Regions from separate parts of the Photobacterium sp. 2_MG-2023 genome, predicted to be linked through region 2. Evidence: riboswitches for the same ligand, from Rfam matches in the RefSeq annotation. Region 2 holds a riboswitch; the other holds the start of a gene.
The links. Region 2 has a riboswitch for thiamine pyrophosphate ahead of thiB (thiamine ABC transporter substrate binding subunit). Riboswitches for the same ligand answer to the same signal wherever they lie in the genome.

Region 1: it holds a riboswitch for thiamine pyrophosphate, as region 2 does, so the genes downstream of both, thiD (bifunctional hydroxymethylpyrimidine kinase/phosphomethylpyrimidine kinase) here and thiB (thiamine ABC transporter substrate binding subunit) in region 2, are expected to answer to the same signal.

What each region holds. Positions count from the first base shown of each region.
Region 1 is NZ_JAUOQQ010000013.1:46,557-50,972, forward strand. It holds gene Q4491_RS12140 (family 20 glycosylhydrolase) at 1-638, shown strand, start outside; gene Q4491_RS12145 (VOC family protein) at 712-1,062, opposite strand; TPP riboswitch at 1,256-1,353, shown strand; gene thiD (bifunctional hydroxymethylpyrimidine kinase/phosphomethylpyrimidine kinase) at 1,454-2,335, shown strand; gene Q4491_RS12155 (ABC transporter ATP-binding protein) at 2,335-3,126, shown strand; gene Q4491_RS12160 (ABC transporter permease) at 3,155-3,934, shown strand; gene Q4491_RS12165 (ABC transporter substrate-binding protein) at 3,962-4,416, shown strand, end outside.
Region 2 is NZ_JAUOQQ010000023.1:31,924-36,339, reverse strand. It holds gene thiQ (thiamine ABC transporter ATP-binding protein) at 1-60, opposite strand, end outside; gene thiP (thiamine/thiamine pyrophosphate ABC transporter permease ThiP) at 64-1,656, opposite strand; gene thiB (thiamine ABC transporter substrate binding subunit) at 1,705-2,679, opposite strand; TPP riboswitch at 2,808-2,910, opposite strand; gene Q4491_RS16700 (DUF547 domain-containing protein) at 3,000-3,761, opposite strand; gene leuD (3-isopropylmalate dehydratase small subunit) at 3,931-4,416, opposite strand, start outside.

The sequences.
Region 1 (4,416 bases), on a different contig from region 2:
ACCCGTATGAGCCCGATCCAAACGAGCGCGGCTACTACTGGGCACCACGTTTTACCGACACTCGTAAAACCTTTGGTTTCATGCCTGACGACGTCTTCGCCAATGCTGACTTCACTCGCGCCGGTGCACCAATCACCAAAGCAGAAGTGGTTGCTTCGGCGGGTGTGAAAAAGCTGCTCAAGCCTGAGAATGTTCTGGGCCTTCAGGGATCGCTCTGGGCCGAAACAGTCCGTACCGAAGACCAGTTTGAAGGAATGATCTTCCCTCGCGTGCTGGGTTTGGCTGAACGCGCATGGCACACTGCGACATGGGAAGCTAATGACAACGCAGGCATTGCACTGGATGAAACCGGACGCAACGCCGATTACAACCATTTCGCCAACCTGCTGGGCCAGAAAGTGCTGCCTAAACTGGAGCAAGCTGGTATCGCGTTTAACCTGCCGGTTCCAGGCGGTGTTATTGAGAATGGTGTACTTCAAGCTAATTCGACTTTCCCGGGTCTGACTATTGAGTACTCTACAGATCAAGGCACGAGCTGGCAGTCGTACGACCATCTCAACCCACCCGCTGTCGCGGCAGGTGCCCAGCTGAGAACCGTTTCAGGTCAGCGAACCAGCCGGGTAACAACGGTTAACTAAGACCATACAACCGACACACAGAGCTCCTTCGGGAGCTCTGTTTCATTTTAATGCTGACGATCTGGCTCTAATCTTATTCTGACCATACCGCCAGTTCATTACCGCTTGGTTCAGTGAAGTGAAAACGCCTGCCGCCCGGAAAAGAAAAAACAGGTTTCACAATCACCCCGCCCGCAGCGATCACAGCCTGTTCGGTGGCTTCTAAATTATCGCTGTAAATAACAATCAGCGCGGCACCTTTCTCAACCTGAGAAGACAATGGCGCGGCATAAAATCCCCCATCCAGCCCCTGTTCTGAAAATGCGGCGTATTCATCACCATAATCCATGAATGACCAGCCAAAAACGCGCTCAAAAAATGCCTTTGTCTTGGGTATATGACTGGCTGGAAATTCAACATAATTGATTTGATGGTGCTTTTTCACTGGCTTTGCTCCTTTATAGCTGATTTCAATATACATAATCTACAACGAAATCTTAGCTGAGTTTGCATCGGTCAACTCACTTGTCATCAAATTGGTGTAATTCTTTTGCTTTCTGAGAAACAACAAGGTTAGAATGACCAGCGCGAAAAAGTGCTTAAATGTATAGCTTCAGCACATCGCATCAGATTTAGAGATACGTTAGTCGGGGAGCCGTAAGGCTGAGACCACACTGTGGGACCCGTTGAACCTGATCCAGTTAATACTGGCGTAGGGAACTAGCAGAATTGCCTGTCACCTTCTCATCCTGACCAGGATGCTCGCGAAGTGAAATCCGGCGACTGTTCGTCACCCCTGCGTAATCAAGCGAAGATTTTGATAGCAAGGGATGCCGATGAACACGTCCACAATAACCAAACTTTCTCAGTCAGATAATCCTGCACGTACCCCAATTACACTGACCATTGCCGGTTCAGACAGCGGTGGCGGAGCGGGCATTCAGGCAGACATTAAAGCGATTTCAGCAACAGGTGGCTATGCCTGTTCCGTCATTACTGCGCTGACGGCGCAAAATACACTGGGTGTATCCGGCATCTTTCCTGTCAGTCCAGCGTTCGTTGAACAGCAATTGGATGCCGTTTTCAGTGATCTCGACATCCGGGCCGTCAAAATAGGTATGCTGAGCGATGCTGGCATCATTCGGGCAGTCGCAAACAAACTTCGCCAGTACCAGCCTGAATTTATCGTTCTGGATCCTGTCATGGTGGCCACCAGCGGGGATCTTTTACTGGAAGAAGACGCTATCAGCACACTGAAAAATGAACTGATACCTTTAGCCACTCTGATAACCCCCAACCTCCCAGAAGCCGTCACACTCACCCGATCGACAGGCCAGCATATCAACACATCAGCCCTGCAGCATACCGATAAAGAACTGCTTATCGAGCAGCTCAAAACCATCAGCAGCAATGCTGTATTGCTGAAAGGCGGACACTGGGAACAGGACTCATTCAGTACCGATTATTTGATCACAACCAGTGACACCGTCACTATCTCAGCCAAGCGCATCGCGACCCGAAACACCCATGGAACAGGGTGCACTTTATCCGCCGCTATCGCCTCCTACCTCGCACAAGGCTGCCCCCTCTCTGAAGCCGTCCATAAAGGTAAAGAGTACCTAACCCAAGCACTGTGCCATGCCGATCAGCTCAGCATTGGTCAGGGACATGGGCCAGTCCATCACTTCTACGCACTTCATCCGTCAAGGAATAAATGATGAATACAGCGAAGCCCTCACCTGACACTCAGCCTCATTGCCTGGGTGTCAGGGTAAAACAGCTGACATTGTCTTTTTCAGGTCAAACTGCCCCTTTATTCAGTCAACTGGATTTAACACTTCAGGCCGGAGAATGGCATTGTATTCTTGGGCGGAGTGGCTGCGGTAAAACCACACTACTGCGGCTTCTCGCCGATCTGTTACCTCAAGATGTGGCATGGCAGGGCGAACTCTTCACATCGGATGCCCGGAGTATGAGTGATCGCGTCGCCTATATGGCGCAACAGGATCTGCTGCTGCCCTGGTTAAATGTACTCGATAATGTCTGCTTCAGTTTCAGGCTTAAACAAGGTAAAGCCAGTGAAGCCGTGCAGGAGCGTGCAATCCAGCTTCTCCAGCAGGTCGGGTTAGGTGAAAAGCTGCACGCCCGTCCATCACAACTGTCAGGGGGAATGCGACAACGCGTCGCGCTTGTACGCACCTTAATTCAGGACAAGCCACTGGTTCTAATGGATGAGCCGTTTTCCGCCCTGGACGCCGTGACAAGATATAAACTCCAGGATCTCGCCGCTGAGTTGCTGGCTCAGCGTACTGTGCTGCTTATTACCCATGACCCTCAGGAAGCACTAAGGCTGGGTCATCACCTCTTTTTAATGCAAGGCAAACCGGGCCGGTTAACGCGCTTGTCCGTTCCCGAAGGCACACCGCCGAGAGCAATCAATGCAGAGTTGGCTGTAAAACAACAGGCCATTATCGAGCAACTTTCCGGTCTGGGTGAGCGCTATGTCTAAAGAACTCGCAGAGAAACCTGCTGTAGCAATGATGAATATCCGCCCCTTTTTTCATCATTCCCTGAGCCGTCTGGCAATCAGCTCTGTGTTTCTGATCGGTTTCTGGCAAGGTATTGTCAGCCTGTTTCAGCTTCCCGGCTTTATTCTTCCTGAACCGCTCGCCGTATTTCGCAAATTAATTCAGCGCCATGATGTTCTGCTCAGCCATGCCAGTGTCACTATCAGCGAAATTATCCTGGGGTTAGCTTTCGGGCTTGGCATTGGTCTTGTCTGCGCGCTATTGATGCTTCTTTTTAATCCGGTTAAACGCTGGCTGTTACCTCTGCTGATCGCCAGTCAGGCCATTCCCGTTTTTGCTATCGCCCCTATTCTTATGCTCTGGCTGGGCTATGGCATTGCATCCAAAGTGGTGATGGCGGCCATTATTATTTTCTTTCCGGTTACAACTTGTTGTTACGACGGCTTGCGACACACACCTCAGGGCTACTTAGATCTCGCGAAAACAATGAATGCCACAACATGGCAAATGTTGTGGCATATCAGGCTGCCGGCGGCTCTGCCTGCCCTGGCATCGGGTATACGGGTTGCCGTGGTGGTTGCACCCATTGGCGCTGTTGTCGGTGAATGGGTTGGCGCCAGCGAAGGACTCGGCTACCTGATGCTGCAAGCCAACGCCCGCATGATGATTGATGAAATGTTTGCCGCCTTGCTGATTTTAGCCGGGCTCTCTGTGTCGCTGTATTTTGCGACAGATTACCTGCTTAAACGCGCTATCCCCTGGCTGCCAGAGAATGGCCAGTCACAATAAATTTCGCATTAGATAAGGAAAAAATTAATGACCAACTTACCTGCCCGAAGTGCAATTGCGCTCGCCATTGCCAGTTTTGCCAGCCAGGCTCAGGCAAAAGAAATGACCTTAATGCTGGACTGGTTTGTCAACCCGAATCACGGCCCTATCATTATTGCGCAAAAAAACGGTTTGTTTGAAGAGCAAGGTTTAAACATTAAGATTCAGGAACCCGCAGACCCTTCCATGCCGGCCAAACTGGTCGCAGCAGGAAAAGTGGATTTGGCGATATCTTACCAAACCAGCCTGACGATTGATGTGGCTGCAGGGCTGCCGCTAATCAGAGCGTCAACGTTAATCGCAACGCCGCTGAACACTTTGATGGTACTTGATAATAACAAGATCAATACCATGGCTGATTTGAAAGGGAAAACGATTGGTATCGCCATTGCCGGTAATGAAGAGGCAACCGTCGGCACTATGCTGAAAACAGCAGGCGTCAA
Region 2 (4,416 bases):
CTGATTATGGTGACGGTAGCAATGGCTCAGTTGAGATAAAGCGAGCATAGGTGAGATCATAAGTTATCCGTTAGCAGTGCGGTCAGACGAGGGATGTCGGGACAATAACAGGCTTTCCACCACAGTGAAAATACCCAGGCTGAGCAAGAGCAGCAGCAGGGCGGCAACGGCGGCAGCATCCATCTGATAGCTGTCCATCAGCTGGAACAGGTACAGGGGCAGGGTCTGAAAATCCTGGCTGCCGAACAGCGCAATGGCACCCAGATCGCCCAGTGACAACACGAAGCTGATCGCCATCGCCTGGGCCATAGGTTTGCGCAGTGCCCGCCATTCCACCAGATACAGGCGCGACAGGCCGCGCATGCCCAAACTCTGGCACAGCGGGTTGTATTGCTGCGCGAGATGCAACATCGGCTGGCTCAGGGTTTTGATGACATAAGGCAGTGCCATCAGGGCATTGACGGCCACTACCACCCAGAAGGCCGAGGCAAAGACGTCGGTGAATTCGCGCAGCAGCAGAAACAGACCTGTGCTGATCACCAGCCCGGGTGTGACCAGAATAATGGTACCGATCAGCTCCAGCCCGTCGGCAGAGAGGCGGTAGCGCTGCAGCCGCCAGTAACGGCTGGCACAGAGTATGGCGATACCGCTGATCAGTGCCAGCAGGCAGGCCAGCAGCGCGATTTGCAATGAATGGCTGATCGCCTGCCACAGGGCGGGGGTGCTCAGCAGCTGTGGCAGCTGGTCATTGAGCCCGGCGCTCAGTACTGCCAGCATAGGCGGCAGTACCAGCAGCAGTACTAAGCCAATCCAGCATCCGTCCCATACCCTTGCTGTGCGACTGTCGAGATAATTCGGATGCCCCTGGCGAACCCGGCCGCTGAGCGTGGACAGCGGTCTGGCAAAGCGCTGGCCGAGCAGCACCAGCGAGCAACACAGCAGCATCTGCCATAACGCCAGCATGGCACCAGCGGCTAAATCAAAGTCGTATCTCAGCGCCTGATAGATCGCCAGCTCTATCGTGGTGGCTTTCGGGCCGCCGCCCAGCGACATAATCACCGCAAAGCTGGTAAAGCACAGCATGAACACCAGCCCGGCGATCTGAGGCAGTTGCTGATGCAGCCGCGGCCAGGCAACCAGCCGGAACAGTGGCCAGCCTTTCATGCCCAGGTGGGCCGCAAGCTGATGCTGTTCGGCCGGAATACTTTCCAGGCTTTGCAACAGCAACCGGCTCGCCAGCGGCAGGTTGAGAAAGACATGAGCGAGCAGAATGCCGTTCAGACCGTAGATGCTGAACGGCAGGGTCATGTCCAGCCTTGCCAGTGCTTGTGCCAGCAAACCGCTGTTGCCATAGATAGCCAGCAAACCAAACACCGCCACCAGTACCGGCAGTACCACCGTCATGGCAAACAACCTGAGTAATACAGTCCGGCCCGGAAAACGGCGCCGCGACAGAGCGTAAGCGACAGGGATCGCCGGAATCACACTGAGCAGGGTCGATAACAGGGCCTGTTGAAAGCTGAAGGCCGTGACATGACGCAGGTAAGGATCCTGCCACAAGCTGAGCGGTTGCAGTTCGGTGGCCTGACTCAGCAGCGCGCTGAGCGCCCCGCCGACCACAAGCAGTATCAGCCCGGCGCTTAACAGGCCGGGCAGGCTGGAACGGGAGAGTAACAAGAGCTGTCCTATTGCACTACAGTTGAATTACTGGGTCAGGGCCGTCTGCCACTCGCGAATCCAGCTTTTACGCTCTTTCGCGACTTCATCGGCGGAAAATTCCAGCGATTTGGCAGGCAAGGTCAGGCTGCTGAACCCTTCAGGCAGCTCCTGGCCGGTGACCGGATACATCCAGTTGCCCGTTGGAATGTGTGACTGGAAGCCCGGCGTCAGGATGAAGTTAAGAAACTGCTCGGCCAGCTCACTGTTGCGGCTGTTTTTGAGCTTAGCGGCAACTTCCACCTGCATATAGTGGCCTTCGCTGAAGTTGGCGGCTTTGTACTTGTCTTCTTGTTCGGCAATCAGGTGGTAGGCCGGTGATGTGGTGTAAGAGAGCACCAGATCGGCTTCGCCGTTAAGGAACATGCTGTAAGCCTCTGACCAGCCTTTGGTCACAGTCACGGTTTTTTTCGCCAGTTGCTGCCAGGCAGTGGCGGCTTGGTCACCATAGACAGATTTCACCCACAGCATCAGACCCTGTCCCGGCGTTGAGGTGCGGGGATCCTGGTAAATCATCGTCAGATCGTCGCGCTCAACCAGCGCTTTCAGGCTGTCTGGCGGGTTATTCAGTTTCTTGCTGTCATAAATGAAAGCGAAGTAACCGTAATCGAAAGGGACAAAGGTGTCATCTTGCCAGCCGCCCGGAATAGTGACCGCCGCGGTATCCACCTGGTGAGTGGTCAGCAGCCCGGTTTTTTTGGCTTCCGTCATCAGGTTGTTATCCAGCCCTAACAGCAGGTCGGCTTTGCTGCTTTTGCCTTCCAGACGGACACGGTTGAGGATGGATACACCATCGTCCAGGGCGACAAACTGCAGATCGCAGCCGCACTCTTTCTCAAACTCGGTTTCGATGGCCGGACCCGGTCCCCAATCTGCGGTAAAAGAGCTGTAGGTGTAAACCGTCAAGGTCGGTTGAGCGGCGGCGGCAGACGTGGCGGCAGCCAGCAGGGGTAAGGTTAACAGTAGGTGTTTCACAAAGCGCTCCTGAGTTCCTGTAAGACAGGGAATTCCGATTTCTTCAAGGCGCGGGGTTGAGTGAGAGGGAAGGTTTCCGGAAAGGCACGAACCGGGGATAAAGGTGTGCTTTCTTGTCTCTCAGTTTTTCTCAATTCCTCCGCCAGCATGATCTGGTTCAGGTTCAATGGGTCCCGTACGCAGTACGATCTCAGCCCTAAGGCTCCCCATGAGAACGGCTCTCATTGTAAACGCGGCCGACACAGGTTGCCAGCCACAATTGCGGCTGGCTGTGATTCCTGAGCTGCAAGTTAAATTGTCAGGCGAGGCTATTTGATCTCATTGAGCCGCCAGTCGTAATCGTAACTGGGCGATACCAGCGTCACTGGCTGACTGAGGTAAGTGTTCAGATGCTTTTGCAGCTCAGCCAGAGTACCGAAATCACTCTGATACCAGTCATAAATCGACGACAGACGGACACTCTGGCCGCGCACATCAACCCCTTTTTCGCTGTTGATAAAGCGCTTGGCAGCTTCATCCAGCTGCTCGTTCAGCTTATCGGCCTGCATGACCTCAGGGAGCAGATCCGGGCAGCCCAAGCTGGCACAGTTCACCACATAGTGAATACGCTCGTCCTGCCAGATAGGGCGCAGGATCCTGTGTTCAATATCATTGAGCGACAATTTTTGTCCGCGGATAGTGATCAGTTTTTCATCCCAGGGACCGAAGTTGAATATGCCGCCGAGTTTGGTGATCGAGCTGACCGGATAGTTGTCCAGAATCACTCTGACGGTCAGAGCGTTATACAGGTTTACCCAGTAGGCAAATTGTTCATTGCGGTTGTAGCGGCGCGGATCCAGCGCGGCGAGTTCACTCAGATAGCGTGCCAGAGCCGCTTTATCCTGCTGGCTGACCGCGGCATAACGAAAGCGGGTCTGTTTGGGGGCGACCAGCAGGTAGTCGTTGAGCAGGCCCTGCCAGAGAGTGTGGTCAATTTTTGCGGTATTGCTGGGGTTGCTGGCTTGCCACAAAGGCCAGAGATCGGCTTTGGGGGCGGCCAGTGCCGCTGAAGACAGGCTGAGCAATGTCATCAGGATCAAGACGGTCAGGGTTTGGCGTAGCGGATACATGTGAACACCTCTGTAAAAAGATTGATATTCAACAGACCGAAGCAAGAGGGTGTTTCTTTCCGGTGCAGGCGCTTAACAAAACACCCTGCCGGAGCAGGGTGTCTGAGCCAGTCAGCAATGACAGTATAGATCAGGCCAGAAAGGCCGGGATCTTACTTTCATATTCAGCGATTTTATCTTCGTGCTGCAGGGTCAGGCCGATGTTGTCCAGACCGTTCAGCAGGCAGTGGCGGCGGAACTCGTCAATCTCGAAGCTGTAGGACTTGCCGTTGGCGCTGACCGTCATGCTTACCAGATCTACTGTCACTTCGGCGCCCTGGTTGGCGTCGACAAACTGGAAGATCTCATCAACTTCGGCATCTGTCAGGCGCACAGGTACCATCTGGTTGTTGATCGCGTTGCCATAGAAAATATCGGCAAAGCTCGGCGCAATGATGATGTTGATACCGTAGTCAGCCAGCGCCCAGGGCGCGTGCTCGCGTGATGAACCACAGCCGAAGTTTTCACGGGCCAGCAGGATACTGGCACCCTGATAGCGCGGGTGGTTCAGAACGAACTCAGGATTAGGCTGTTCGCCGGCGTCATCAAGAAAGCGCCAGTCGTGAAACAGGTGCTT